Pigmentiphaga aceris: one gene and its partner. The protein of the gene in region 2 interacts with the protein of the main gene of each other region in a pairwise test. Links are inferred from orthologs where the notes say so. Each region holds a gene or a part of one and is shown on either strand. Other genes may lie near its edges.

What was found. Proteins that work in one complex are often made in the same cells at the same time.
Region 1: the proteins of FXN63_RS22485 (region 2) and FXN63_RS19970 interact in binary tests that used the Escherichia coli proteins (3 or more experiments, as listed by UniProt). The link is inferred for Pigmentiphaga aceris from one-to-one orthologs.

The regions. Positions count from the first base shown.
Region 1 is NZ_CP043046.1:4,599,832-4,606,871, reverse strand. What follows is about bases 2,762-5,744. They hold FXN63_RS19970 (peptidylprolyl isomerase), read left to right. Parts: upstream 2,762-4,103; coding sequence 4,104-4,385; downstream 4,386-5,744. Other genes in these bases: FXN63_RS19960 (mechanosensitive ion channel family protein), read left to right, coding at 5,126-5,744; FXN63_RS19965 (hypothetical protein), read left to right, coding at 4,388-4,744; FXN63_RS19975 (HD-GYP domain-containing protein), read left to right, coding at 2,905-4,023. In the rest of the region: FXN63_RS19995 (MFS transporter), read left to right, coding at 1-233; FXN63_RS19990 (methylated-DNA--[protein]-cysteine S-methyltransferase), read left to right, coding at 318-857; FXN63_RS19985 (DNA-3-methyladenine glycosylase family protein), read left to right, coding at 872-1,783; FXN63_RS19980 (prephenate dehydratase), read right to left, coding at 1,815-2,624; more of FXN63_RS19960, read left to right, coding at 5,745-6,265; FXN63_RS19955 (class I SAM-dependent methyltransferase), read right to left, coding at 6,386-7,015. UniProt on the Escherichia coli protein: PPIases accelerate the folding of proteins. It prefers amino acid residues with hydrophobic side chains like leucine and phenylalanine in the P1 position of the peptides substrates.
Region 2 is NZ_CP043046.1:5,200,818-5,208,631, forward strand. What follows is about bases 2,152-4,936. They hold FXN63_RS22485 (NAD(P)/FAD-dependent oxidoreductase), read right to left. Parts: upstream 4,205-4,936; coding sequence 3,098-4,204; downstream 2,152-3,097. Other genes in these bases: FXN63_RS22480 (hypothetical protein), read left to right, coding at 2,152-3,012; FXN63_RS22490 (DUF1127 domain-containing protein), read right to left, coding at 4,428-4,631; FXN63_RS22495 (LysR substrate-binding domain-containing protein), read left to right, coding at 4,841-4,936. In the rest of the region: FXN63_RS22475 (hypothetical protein), read left to right, coding at 197-640; more of FXN63_RS22480, read left to right, coding at 718-2,151; more of FXN63_RS22495, read left to right, coding at 4,937-5,785; FXN63_RS22500 (sterol desaturase family protein), read right to left, coding at 5,679-6,836; septum site-determining protein MinC, read left to right, coding at 7,049-7,814. UniProt on the Escherichia coli protein: Catalyzes the dehydrogenation of L-2-hydroxyglutarate (L2HG) to alpha-ketoglutarate and couples to the respiratory chain by feeding electrons from the reaction into the membrane quinone pool.

The DNA of each region.
Region 1 (7,040 bases), 600 kb from region 2 along the record:
CGTCGGCCTTCGCAGCCTTGGTGGTCTACGCGCAGGAAGCCGTGCCCGGCCGGGTCGGCATGGTGTCGGGGTTGATGTTCGGCTTGATGTTCGGCATCAGCGGCATCGGGGCGGCAGAGCTGGGCAGGCTGGCTGATTCACACGGCTTGGTGTGGGTGTATAACCTGACGTCCTATCTGCCGCTGTTGGGGATTGCGACGGCCTTCTTGCCGAAGACGAAATCGGTGCGCTGATAGAGGAAGCGACCATCGGGGCTACCATCAGCTTCTGCCCACCATTGCCGGGTTCAGGCATGACCTTGCGCCTAAGGAGCTGATGTGTCCTACGAATACATGTGGGTCGATTCGCCAGTCAAACAACTGAAGCTGATCGCGAAAGGCCCCGCGCTGGCGGGTGTCTTGTGGGAAGTGGAACGCGAGAATCGCGTCATGCTGCAGCCCATGAGCGAGAACCGGAACAATGCGGTGCTGAACCAGACCGCACAGCAATTGGCCGAGTATTTCGAGCGGCGTCGCGATGTGTTCGACCTGCCGCTCGACTTTCAAGGCACCGAGTTTCAGAAAGAGGTCTGGGCGGCGTTGCTGACCATTCCTTTCGGGCAGACCAGAACCTACGGCGACATTGCCCGACAGATCGGCCGGCCCGCTGCGGTGCGGGCGGTTGGTGCCGCCAATGGCCGCAATCCCATTTCCATCATTGCGCCGTGCCATCGTGTGATCGGCTCGACGGGTGCGCTTACCGGGTTTGCTGGCGGGCTGAAGGCGAAGGAAATGCTGCTTGCCTTGGAAGGACATTCGTCAGATCGCGACGATGCTCGCGGACGTGTGGCTCCTGCACAGACCGTGTTGGCGTGGTGAGTATTTCTGCATCAATGTTCGATTTCACGCTGCCTCTGCCGCGCGGCTACATCGTTGCGGATATATTGAATTTTCACGCCCGAGACAAGGATGCCTTGTCCGAAATCGTCAGCGACACGCCGATAACAAAACAGATCAAGAAAGCAGTGTTGCTCGGTGATGTGCCGACAGTCATCGACATCGCGCTCGACACGTCCCTTGAGCAAGCTTGCTGCGTGGCGCTGTCCGATGCACCGATCAACATCGCCATGCAGTCGCAGGCCAAACACATTGCAGCCAGCATGCTGGGGCTGCATATCGATCCGGCCGCGTTCCTGGCCTTCGTCGAGACAGACCCGGTATTCGGTCCCTTGACCGCACGCCAGCAGGGCTTGCGCATTGCACAGTCGGCGTCGATCTTCGAGGCGCTCACCTGGGCCATCATGGGCCAGCAGATCAACGTGGCGTTTGCGGTGTCCTTGCGGCGCAGTTTCATCCGACTGGCGGGCCAGCCCCACAGCAGTGGACTGATCTGTTATCCGAGTCCGGCGGACGCGGCACGCATCGATATCGAGGCACTGACGTCACGGCAGTTCTCGCGCGCCAAGGCAGAGACTTTGTTAAGGTTGGCCGACTTGCTTGCAAGCGGGCAGATCGATCTTCAGGAAAGCCCGGCCAACTCGCTGGATACCATTTGCGCGGCATTGCTCGCGGTCAAAGGGATCGGGCCGTGGACCGTGAATTACGCCTTGCTGCGTGGTTATGGATATGCAGACTGTTCGCTGCACGGCGACGTTGCCGTGCGTGCCGCCATCGCCAATTTATGGGGCCATGAGACGCGCCCAAGCATTGCCGCAGCCGAGACGCTGCTGGCCCGTTATCGACCCCACCGAACCATGGCAGCGGCGCATCTGTGGGCCAGTCTGAACAAGTCGTCGAATTATTGATCTTGCAGAATGCAGGCCTTGTTGTTGCGCTTCACTTTCTTGGATAGGACCCCAGCACACGGAAGACGGCGTGCTGCGCAAGCAACGCAGCCAGATGATCGTCTTCCGCATGGCCCGCTACCTCGATGAGATAACGATGCGTGTCCAGCGTCTGCTTGCTCGGACGTTCATAGATGGTCAGGATCTGCACGCGAGCATTGGCAAGCAAGGCGAGCACGGCACCGAACTGATCGTCCGACGTGTCCACCAGCAACGAGGTCTTGTCGTGCCCGCTGGGCGCGGGCACATCGCGGCCCAGCACCCACCAGCGCGTGACGTTGTGCGGGCCTTCTTCAATGCCATCTTCCAGCGACACCAGCGAATAAAGCGAGCTGCCAACCATCGGGCCCAGAGACGCCTTGTCCAGCCCTGCGCTGTTGGCGACCGTTTGCGCTGCCGCGCCTCCGCTGCTTGCCTGAATCCTGCGCACATGAGGCATCTCGCGGTCAAGCCAGGGTTTCACTTCTTCAAGTGCAACCGGGTGCGCAAACACGTCGGTGATGTCTTCCCGCCTGGTTCCGGGTCGCACCAGCAGGCTGTAGCCAAGCATCTTCGGGTACTCGGCGACGACCGTCAGCACGGGTAATGCAAGCACATCGTCCAGGTAAGGGGTGACGCCTACGACAGAGGTCGCCACCGGCACGCAAATGCATGCGATCTCACCTTTGCTGTAGCGCTCGAACAGATCCTCGCGCGATAGCGGTACCAGTGGCTGGTCGTTGAAAAGGTCGAGACATGCCTGGTGAGTCCAGGAGCCTGGCGGACCAATGTAGCCAACCGAAGCTGAAGTGTGGGTGCTCATGAGGGAACGGTTTTCAGACAGGAAGCCAGGAGCAGAAATTATCATCACTGTGACTCCAAGGATTTTTCCATCGTGAAAAAAACCGGCAGGTCCCGGCGGTTGGGTCACGGAATGTCCCAATGGCGTCTCTTCGTCAACCTGTCAGTCCTACAGCGCAATACTCTGCTGGCAAGGCTCAACTCTGCTTGCCAGTCACAAAATACGCGCAATCAATCGATAGCATCTCGCGCTTCAGTCGGCTGTAGACCTGTGGAGGTTGGCCGGACCACAGAGGATTGCTGTGCAGATCAGATCGGTTTTACTTGCGGAGATTCCGTCGCTGGATGTGCGTTCGGGCATGCCGCTGCCTTGGGATGTGCATGACGCCGAGGGGCAATTGCTGCTTGCGCGTGGCCATCTTCTCGCGAACGATTCAATCCTTGAAAACCTGATTGCGCGTGGTGGCTGCGTCCATCTCAGAGATGCCAGCAAACCAACGGGCGAGGTCGAGGTGCCGCCGCCGTTGCCGGTTCGATACGCCTCTTTGAAACTGGAGCTGGCATGGTTGCTGAGCCACCCCGAAGAGGCTGATTTCATCGCGCGCATTCGCGGTATTGCAGAGGCCGTTGCCAGCCTCACCGAGCGCAATGTGGATCAGCTGATCTTCCTGATCATTCGTCACGACTACACGCGCTTTGCCATCTATGGTTCGGTGCACTCCTTGCACGTCGCCACGGTCTGCAGTGTGCTGGCGCGGCGTCTGGGCTGGTCGATGACGCGGCATCTGCGACTGGTGTGTGCCGCGTTGACCATGAACCTGTCGATCATCGAGCTGCAGGGCACGCTTGCGGGCCGGCTCGATCCCCTGACGGATGCGCATCGCGCCTTGATCCATGCCCACCCGTTGACCAGTGCAGCCATGCTGCGCGAAGTGGGATTGGTAGACGAAGAGTGGCTTGCCAAGGTCGAGCAGCACCACGAAGAGATGAGTGGACAGGGTTACCCGCGTGGCATCGAAACACCAACCGATGGTGCACAGATTCTGCGTTTCGCCGACCAGTTCGCCGCCAAGCATGCATGGCGGGCTGATCGGGGTGCCATTCCTGCGCAACAGGTGGCGCGCGAGCTATATCTGCAAAGCCAAGGCCATCCGCTTGCCGCCTTGCTGATCAAAGAATTCGGCATCTTCCCGCCGGGCTGCTTCGTGCAATTGGCATCGGGTGAAGCTGCCATTGTGGTGCGGCGGGGCAGCAACGCGAACACGCCTGTTGTCGCAGCCATCATCAGCTGCCATGGCGACACCATTGTCGAACCGGTGATGCGCGACACCACGTCGCCCGAGTATGCGATTTCCACCACCTTGGAAGAGCGCTTGGTGCTGGCGCGGGTGTCATCGGAGACGCTGTATTCACTGTGTTGAAAGGGCGCTTTTGCGCGCGGTGAGCGGCGATTGCCGCGAGTGCGTTACTCTCTAGGGTTCAATTTTTAGGAGCAAGACTCATGGCCCAAGCTACCGCCCGCCACATCCTGGTGTCCACGGAAGAGAAGTGCAACGAACTGAAGGCTGCCATCGAAGGCGGCGCTGACTTCGCGCAAGTGGCGAAGGACAACTCCAGCTGCCCGTCCAAGCGTGACGGTGGCAACCTGGGCACCTTCGGCCGCGGCCAGATGGTCAAGGAATTCGACGAAGTCGTGTTCAGCGCCCCGGTGAACGTGGTTCAAGGCCCGGTGAAGACCCAGTTCGGTTATCACCTGCTCGAAGTCACCGCACGTAAAGACTGATCATGCTGTACGCGTCCCGTCTGGCTGGTGCCGGCCAGCGTGGTTTGTTCGTGTTGGCAGGTTTCATGCTTGCCTTCAGCGCACAGGCAGCCACCAGCCCGGAAAACGCCCGCAAGACCTGCTTGAACGTGGCCACGATGGCGCGTTCATTCATGGAGGCGCGTCAGCGTGATGTGCCGATGGAAGAGGTGATGCGCGCGACAGAAGACATGCCCAAGGGCACGGTCCCGCTGGCGCGCGAGATGATCACCGATGCCTTCGTGCAAACGCGCCGCGACACGCCCGACGCGCGCAAGAAGGCGGCCGAGGAATTCGAGGCCGACTATTACGCGAGTTGCTACGAGCAGTTGACGCAGTAAGTCCCCAGGATACGGAGCGCTCCGTTGGTATGGTGCGCTCCGCCTTGGTTCAACCCGGTTTCCCCGCTGTGCGGTGGAAACGCCATCTGTCGCCGTGTTCGCCACGTTGCGTTTCAAGGCGAGTCGGTTTTTGTACCGGCATTCGCAGGACCCGCCTGTTTCAAAGGCGATCCATGAAGGCGGCGACCAGCAGGTCTGCCCCAAGTCTTTGCAGGCGACGAACGCCGTGCGAGCCATCTGCACTGGCCTCTGCATTTGCATCGCTAAGCAAGCAAAGCGCCTTCCCCGTTTCCGTCACGCCCTTGTGCTGCCCGGATATCTGCTCGCCACCGCTTGCGGTGTGTCAGCCCACGCATGTTTTCAGAAAGGACCCCCCGCCGCATGAACAGCAGCTTCATCACTGACCTATTCAACGACACTTCATTCCTTGGCATTCCCTTGCTGAGTTGGCTGTTCGCCTTATGCGTGGCTTCGCTCAGTTTTGTGGTGCTGCGCGCGGGCGTCAGTTTCCTGCGCCGCCGATTTACTGCCGCCGCCTCGCGGTCTGATTCGCTGTTCAGCGCCGTGGCGGCGCTGGTGGTTGGCGGAACCAGCAATTTTCTGATCGGCTTGGCAGCCATCCTGATCGGGGCGGGCATGCTTGAATTGCCGGCACGCTGGGCAGATCGGATAAGCAGTCTGTGGTTCGTGGTGGTGGTGTTGCAGGTGGCGCTGTGGGGAAGCCGGGCAATCAGCCTTGGCATGACGCATTATCTGAAAGGGCGGGCCAGCGGTCAGCCCGCGCAGCTGAGCGCGCTGTCCTCGCTGCTGATGTGGGGTGCCAAGGTATTGCTGTGGGCGATCGTGCTGCTGGCCATGCTGTCGAACCTGGGCGTCAATATCACCGCCTTTGTCGCCAGCCTGGGGGTGGGCGGCATTGCGGTGGCACTGGCCGTGCAGAACATTCTGGGTGACCTGTTTGCCTCGCTGTCGATTGCCGTCGACAAGCCATTCGAGGTGGGTGACTTCATTGTCGTCGGTTCCCTGGCAGGTACCGTCGAACACGTGGGCTTGAAGACCACGCGCATTCGCAGCCTGGGCGGCGAGCAGATCGTGATGGCAAACACCGCCATGCTGGGTGCCACCATTCAGAACTACAAGCGCCTGGCCGAACGCCGCATTGTGTTTGAGTTCAAGGTCACGCGGACCTGCACCTCGGAGCAGGCCAAGCAGATTCCGCAGCTGGTCGAGCGCATCGTGCGCGACATTCCGAAGACGCGTTTCGACCGCTCGCACTTGAAGGGCTTTGGCGAAAGCAGCCTGGATTTCGAGACGGTCTACATCGTGCTCGACCCGGGCTACAACGCTTACATGGACATCCAGCAGGCGCTCAATTTCCGATTGATGGATGGCCTGGCTGAAATGGGCGTGAGCTTTGCGTTCCCGACGCGGGTGGTGCATGTGGCGTCGATGCCGGAGGTGGTGACTGAATCTGCGGACGAGTCGCCGATGCAGCGCACGCCGGCGACTGTGGTCCAGTAAGGCGTTTGTTCAACAGAACTTTTGTCCGTAGCGCTTTTGCTCAACAAGGGTTTCAAGGTCGTGCTGCTGCGCCGGCAATGCACATTGACCGGCGCAGCACGATGGCTGTTGGCTCTGGCCTTAGCCCACGCGCCGCCACACGCTGGCCAGCCACGGTTGCTGGTCCAGCGGCAAACCGGTCGGCCGGTAATAGTGTTCAAGTTCTTCAAACCCGGCCGTTGTCATGAAGTCACGCCACGCCGCCAGGTCGTGATATGAACCATAACGGCCGCGATTCCAGCCTTCCTGATTGTCACCACGCGGGTTCGAGCAGAACAGCACACCACGCGGCTTCAAGGTGGCGCGCAGTTGTCCAAGCACACGCGGCAACTCTTGCGCAGGAATGTGGAACAGCACCGCGTTGGCGAAGATGCCGTCGAAGTATGCATCGGGCAGGTCCAGCGCCAGGAAGTCCTGGTGCCACACCTCACAGCCAGAATCGTCGCGTGCCATCTCGACAAAACGTTCGGTGCCATCCAGCCCGACTGCACGGTGTCCAAGCCCGCTGAAGGTCTTCAGATCACGCCCCGGTCCGCAGCCGAAATCCATGATGGTGAAAGGCTCGGTGCCTTCGATATGTCGCAGCAGGGCGGCAATGTTCTGACTGACATCGTGGTCGGCCGTGCCTTCGCGGAAGCTCTCGGCAGAGTCTTGATAATGCGTGCGGGTCAGGTCACTGATCTGGCGCAGGGTGTCGGGGGAAAGTGTCATGGATGGTCGGTGGCGCAGGCTGCTG
Region 2 (7,814 bases):
GTGGCGCAGTGAAAGGCTTTGATGCTGCTTCCCAGGGGGAATGCTTGCGTTTTCACACAAGTGTGAGCATCTGGCTCACGTAGCATGGAAAACCCTGACCAGCCCCCAATCCCATGCCAAACAGCCCAGGTTTCAGCACGGTATTTCTCCGTCAGCCCACGCGTGAAAGCGCCGCTTGCCGCGCACCGGAATCCACATGAACTGGCGCGCCACGGCTGTTGCGCTGTTGTGGTTTGCGCTTTTGGGTCCGTTGCTGATTGGCATCCTTGCGGCATCGGGCATGGCGCTCAAGGTCGTGGAGCTGGGTCCTTCTCTACACAGCGATTCCCCGCTGCTGTATGTCGCCACGGCATATGCCTACATGGTGTTCGCACCGATCTTTCTGGCGGCAGGACTGATCTTCGTTGTGGGGCGCAAGCTATCTGCACCCAGGTTCGCCACCCAGATGGGCGCGATAGGAGTAGGCGCAGTTGCCGGTGCGGTGGCAATGGTGGCGGCCTTGGCATTCATCAATGCCATCAATCTGGTGGCCGTCGCGGCAGCCGTTTGTCTTGGTGCAATCGTCGGTGCCTTGTGTGGCGGCCTGACCCATTGGAGCGTGACCCGGACGCGTACACGCCTGGCTTCGCACGACGTTTGATGTGCCTGAATTCGATGCGCCCGAGTTCGATACGCCTGAACACCGCCCTCGCCTGACCCTTCACAGGAGCTGAATCGATGTCCACGAGTACCCACGCCGCGCTGGTACACCTGATGAACGCCTTTGCCGCCAGACACTGGCGCGATGACGGGCTGACAGAGGCACGCGCCACCCTGCGTGTGGACGGCGACACTTTGTCCTGCACCGTGGGCGAAGACACGTTTGTTGGCCACGCCACGGCACCACTGTGGTTCGTGACCGGTGCCTGGACCTTGATCTACGCACATGAATGCGCGGGGCGTTTCGGGCACCGGGTAGCGGGTCGCGTGAATCGGGTGTGGCCCAATGGCGTGGGACGCAGCAGGGTCGATCACGACATCAACGATGCGGTCCTGGCGCTGGCAGCACACTGGCCGGGACGCTTGTTCAGCGCATCGCTATATGACAGCGTTGCCACCACTGGACAGCCACGCAAACCACGCGTGATGGACGATGCGCCTGATCGCACTACCCTGACAGGCGCGCTCAAGCGCGCAGCGGCGGGCGCGGTAGACCCAGACCCGGCGCAGCGGCTGAAGGTGGCCGAGTTTCTCGAACACAACCTGCGTACCGAATGGCGCTTTACCGGTGAAGACGCCATGATGAAAGCGGTGAGGCCAGCACTTGCCGCCTTGATCCAGGACGGCGAACCGGCCACACGCGAGTTGGCGTGGCTGGCATTGGAAACCTGCGCTGAGGCGTGCTGGCAAAACCGGGCATATGGTGTGTTCGAACCGATCTGCCAGCAACTGATCGACCTGGGGTCGAATGCGCATCTGCATTACGCGCGGCTGGCGGAAAGTGCCTACGCCCAGGGTGACATCGACGGCGGCGATGCGCATTGGGCAACGGCAATAACTGGGCAGTCGCCCCATCAGGCGATTCAACTCAGCGCGGCCTTCGATCACATCGGCGATTGGCACGACTTGCATACCCGCATATTGCGACAAGCGGGTGGCGCGCACCTGGCCTGGGCCGCAGGGTTGGACCCGAATCCGGCACGCCAGGAAAAGAAAACCAAACGCGGTGTGCAAGCACCCGATGCGGCCACGGTCGAACGTCATCTGCACTGGGCAGACGTGCTGTTGCAACGCGCCGCAGACAGTGCGCAAGCACGCCTGGATATCGACCTGCCCGCCCTGCGCGCAGGCACCACCATTACCTTGGGCGGTGGGCAGTTCAACCCCGCAGAACGGCGGCTGTTCCTGCCTGAGATTTTTGCCTTGCAGGCGCGCTTGGCCATGCTTCGCAGTGACGAAACCGCTCGCTGGCGCGCCGTATTCAAGGCCATCGATGTCTCATGGCAATTGGCGGGAAGCCCTGCGCACTGGCCCGATGACGAAGACGAAGTCGTGTCGTCCACCGCCGCCAGATTCGACGATGAAACCTTGGCCGCGATGGGCATGCCTGATTGCCTGGCACCCAAGGTGGCGGCGTGGCGCGCAGCGCAAGCCGAGGGGAGCGATGGCGCAAAACAGGAACAGCTGTTCTGGCGAAAATTCCTGCGCAAAGTACGTGCGGCCTTCTTTGCCAATTTCGATGAAGGCGGTACAGCGCTACCCGGCGATAACCTTCACGACGCCTTCACGGTAACGCGCGATGGCGGTGCGATTCACATCTCGCATCCCTTGCTGGCCACGCCACAAACCGGGTCCTTGGCAGCGCCCTTGTTGCCAGCCTTGCGCGCCTGGCAGGGACTGCTGACCGCCACACACGGACACGGCGTGCTGGCCTACGTCTACGACGACTGCGTCGCGCTGGACACGATCGATGTGGCGATGCTGGCAGACCTGGCCGCTCAGACCTTGGCGGCCGGCGCTCGTGAAGAAGCGGTTGCGCTCTATCGTTTCGCGCACGGGTCCGATCCTTTCATCAGGCCGTGGCCGTACCGCAACCCGGTACCGCCTTTGCCGCTGGAATCTGTGCCGGCAGACTTGCAGGCCGCCGTCACACGCCGCAGCGCGTTGGCTGACGATGCCGAACTGCCCAGACTCAAGCCCCGGGGACGACGTATTGCGCAGCTGGCAGCGCATTACCAGCCCGACGATGCCGTGTCGGCGCGCTTCATCGGCCATATGCTGCTCAATGCTGCGGGCCAGGCAGGCGACAGTGAAATCGAGCGTGCGCTGAAGGCAGGTCAGCCCCTGCTGATGGCGCTCTGGCAGCACCCCGACCCACAAGTGCAGGAAAGCGCCATTCTCCCGATTGTCTTGCTGCTGCGGATGCACAAGCTGTATGCGCCTGGACTGGATGCATCTGCCTTGCAAGCGGTCGCACGTGAAAGCGGCATTGCCTATCTTGCCGGCATCATGGCGGACGAGGTTCAGCCCTGACGCGAGCAGATACGTAATTAAGGCCAGGCCAGGCTGCGCGACATCCGCCGTAGCGAATCTGAACTAGCTGGCAGCAGCTCTGGAATCACTCCGCCATGCAGGCAAGCACCTCATCGGCAATCGCCAGTGACGCCGTCAGCCCCGGGGACTCGATGCCGAACAGGTTCACCAGGCCAACCACCCCATGCACGGCAGGGCCATCGATACGGAAGTCTGCGGCCGGTTCGCCCGGGCCGCTGATCTTCGGGCGAATGCCGGCATAACCAGGCTGCAGCGCACCGTCGGGCAAGTCTGGCCAGAAGCGGCGCACCGCTGTGGCGAAGGCAGAGGCCTCGCTGGCATCGACTTCGTAGTCGATGCTGTCCACCCACTTTACATTCGGGCCAAAACGCATCTGACCGCCCAGATCCAAGGTCAGATGCACACCCAGCCCGCCTGCCTCGGGCAAGGGATAGATCAGATGTGAAAACGGCGAACGGCCAGCGCAGGTGAAGTAGCTGCCCTTGGCAAGATAGTTGGGCGGTACATGGTGTGCATCCAGGCCGTTGATACGACGCGCCAAGTCGCAGGCACCCAAACCTGCACTGTTGATCACGCTGCGGGCAAGCAAGGTGATGGCCTCGCCATCGCTGTCGATACTCAACGCAATGCCATCGGCATGTACCGACGCCGCTATAACGTTTGCCCCCAGCGCCAGCGTGGCCCCCGCGCGTTCGGCCTCGCCCAGCAAGGCCAGCATCAAGGCGTGGCTGTCGATGATGCCAGTCGATGGCGACAACAGCGCCGCATGCCCGCGCAGCGCAGGTTCATGCTCGTGCATGGCGGTGGCGTCCAGCCAGCGCAAATCTTCAACACCACTGGCAGCGGCATTCTTGGCAATGACCTCAAGCTGGGCAACCTGGTCGGCGTCACTGGCAACGATCAGTTTGCCGCTGCGGCGATAGCCCACGCCGTGGGCCTCGCAAAACGCATACAGCATGTCCTTGCCGCTGACGCACAGCCTTGCCTTGCGTGAGCCGGGCGGGTAATAGATACCCGCATGAATCACTTCGCTGTTGCGCGAACTGGTGCCGGTGCCGATGGCACGCGCGGCTTCCAGAATCATGACTTCGTGGCCAGACCGGGCCAGTGCCCGCGCCGTGGCCAACCCGACCACTCCCGCACCGATGACCACGCAATCGACTTGTTCCATGCTGCGTCCGTAGGCTGTTGACGGTCGCTATTGTGCCCGCAAGCCGGCGCGCAAGCTGCCAAAACAAAAGGGCCGAGCTGGCCCAATGCCAGACTCAGCCCTTGTCCTGTCCGCGCAGACCACGCATATACAGAGGTGGCTTACGCGCAGGGTCAACTTACTTCACTTGCGTGATGTGCCTCATCAGCTGGCTGGATCAGTTGCCCGATTCAGCCACCGATGCTCAACGCCAGAAGTACTTGTTGGTTTCGCGGCGCACGTCGGTGCGCAGGAGGCCCAGGTCAGCCAGTGCTGCGTCATCGAGACGCGACAGCGCGTGGCGTTCGCGGCTGACGTCGAGCCAACGACGCACGGTGGCGAGGATGGTGACGGGGGCTGCGCGCCGCGGCTGGCGCGAAGTCGAGATCGAAGTAGCAAGGCTGCTCATGGCAATCCAGGGATTTTGTTTGTTTGTGAGTAGTCAGGTTATCCCCAGTAAAACCCCATTCATAGTGATTGTTTTTGATATATTCGATCAATAAAATTAATTAATTGCACAAAACCGTGCGTTTTCCCTAGGAAACGTGCATGAATTCACCATCTTGGTGCATTCAATTCACCCGCTGTTGGCGACAGCAAGTATCAGGAAAGCAACACATGGACCCCGTTCTGTTGCGTACTTTCAAGGCCGTAGTCGAAGAAGGCACCATGCAGCGCGCATCGCAGCGCCTGAATTGTGTGCAGTCGAATGTCACCGCGCGCATCAAACAGCTGGAAGCCGAGCTTGGCAATCCGGTGTTTGACCGTATCGGCCGTCGGCTAGACCTGAACGACCACGGTCGTGCCCTGCTGCCCTACGCAGACAAGATTCTTGAACTTGGTGAGCAAGCGCGCCGCGTGGCGGGCGCGCTGCCTCCTGAGCGTCGCCAATTGCGATTGGGCACCGTGGAGAGTTTTGCGTCGCTGCGCCTGGCAGACGTGCTGCTGCCCTTCAACCGCAACCACCCTGATGTCGAATTGGATCTGGACATTGCGCTGACGGTGCAGTTGGTGAAATCGCTGCTTGAACACCGTGTGGAAGCCATCGTGGTGGCCAGCCCGGCCACCGACCCGGCCCTGACCAGCGAACCGGTTTTCGAAGAAGAAATCGTGTTGATCTCCGGCCCGCAGGTCGATGCCATCAACACGCCGGCCGACGTCGCCAACCATACCCTGCTGCAATTCCGTCACGGCTGCCCCTACCGCGAGCGACTGGAACGCTGGATGTCCTTGGGACACGCCACACCCGCCAAACGCCTGGACCTGGGTGCCTATGGCGCAATCCTGGGTTGTGTCGCGGCCGGCATGGGCGTGTCGCTGATGCCACGCGGCATGGCCGAGCCGCTGGCCCAGCGCGGTTCGTTGCGCCTTCACCAGTTGCCTGGCATCAGCACGGCCACCACGCACTTCATGTGGCGCAAACACGCCGCGCTCAGTTCGGCCGCGCAGGACTTTCTCAGCGAGTTGCGGCGTCAGAGTCAGCACCGGCGACAGCTGAATTCGCTGGTCGGGTCGACGATGGTGTCAGCGGTGGGCGCGCTGACGAATTCACTGGCGGGCTAGCTGGCAACCCGGCCGGCACCGTATCCGCGTCATCGGCGATGGGGGCAAAGCCCGGCCCGCCGAAGTGCACGTCGCCCGGCCGCCATCCGGCCGGACTTCGAAACGCCGCCCAGAATCGCTTCAATACATACCACTGCAAGGAAATCAGGCCTTTGCCGTTGTCGGCATCGACAATCGGGTCGCTTACCCCCGTGGGATGCACGGGCTCGCCATAACGCGCCGTGCCGAAGACCCGATCCCAGATCGACAAGACCTGACCAAAATTGCAATTGTGGAAGGTGGGACGATCCGGGTCGCGCACCATGTGATGCAAGCGATGAAACGCCGGCCCCACCAACACCTTGCCCAGGCGCTGCCCGATTCGCAGCCTGACATTGGCATGGGAAAAGTTCTGCACCAGCTCGGACAACAGCACCAGCCACGCAAACTGCGCGGGCTCCACGCCCATCACCAGCGCAACCGACGCCAGCACAAAGGATTGCAACACGCCGTCCAGATACGCCGTCCGGTCGTTGCTCCAGCAGCTCATCTGGCGCTGGCTGTGATGCATGCTGTGCAAGGCCCACCACCAGGGAATGGCGTGCTGCGCCCGGTGCATCCAGTAATAGGCCAGATCGTAGACCACGTAATACACCGCGAAGGCGACGTAAGGATGATGCTCGAACCACGGCACCCAATGCGTCAGGCCCCAGGTGGGACCGTCATTGACAGCGGCCAAGGTAGCTGATTCGCCACCAAGCAGATGGGCAACCGGCGTCAGCACCAGATAGCTGAACAGCGGGAACAGGCCCAGCAACATCAATAAGGTGTAGTTTCGGTCGATCGTCGTCAGACGTCGATTTTCCCAGCGTTCTGCGGGAAACAGACTTTCCAGCGGCCGGAACACCAGGGAAATCATCACGAGTTGAAGCAGGGTGATGATCACGGCTTCGGCCACCTCGGCCGGGTTGCCGAACGCATTGCCCAGACCGAACACCGCCAGGCAAGGCCCCACCACGTGCAGGCTGACCCACTCGATTGCAGCCCCCCAGCCCTGCGAAATGACCCACATGATGTTCGCCTTCTGTCCGACAAACGGCACTTTGCGCCGCCATAGAGGCGAAATTGTAGCGCTCGGGACGCAGCGCCTGCACGGGCAAAGAACCCGGTGATGCGGGTTTCAGGCACATCACAGCACGCATCGTGCCGCTAGACACATGCGCTCACTCTTTCAGAACACTTAACTGGTTAGAATCTTTTTTTGCGAATTGCGGTGCCACAGCAATGGATGTGCCTGTCCTGGATTTCAAGAGTGCGACGCTGTACGCCATTCGTGTCGTACTTCACTCGGCAGACACGCTCGCCCTGCGCACCGCGCTAGACGCGAGAATGAAGGACGCCGCCGGTTTCTTCGACGACGAACCCGTCGTGATCGACGCTGGCCGAATCACCGAGCCACTGGATTGGCAAGCCCTGCTCGACGGCTTGGCAGCCCACCGCCTGCCGGTCATTGGTGTCACTGCCCAAGAAGAAAATCTGGCGGCTGCCCAGGCGCTGGGTCTGGTGCATGTTGCATTGCCCAGTGCAACGGCGCGCAACGAAGCAGCGGCGGTAGCCGCAGCCAATGCCGCCGAGGCAGCCAATGTCGCGCCGCCCCCGGCCCCGCCAGCTGCAGCTGAAGTCATTCCCGAGGTAGGGGTAGCCGTGGACAAGGCGGCCGCAGCCGCCGCGCCAGTGCCCGCCCCGCCCCCGGCCGGACCGCAGTACGGCCCGACCATGATCATTGATCGACCGCTGCGCTCAGGCCAGAAAGTGTATGCACGACATGCCGATCTGATCGTCATCGGCGTGGTCAGTCACGGCGCGGAAGTCATCGCCGACGGCAATATCCACGTATACGGCCCCTTGCGTGGCAAAGCCATGGCAGGTGCCCGTGGCGATGTCCGGGCAAAAATATTCACGACGTTTTTCGACGCCGAGCTGATCGCCGTTGCGGGGGTTTACCGCAGCATCGCCACGTCGCCGCCGAACGTTGCCAATCAAGCTGCCG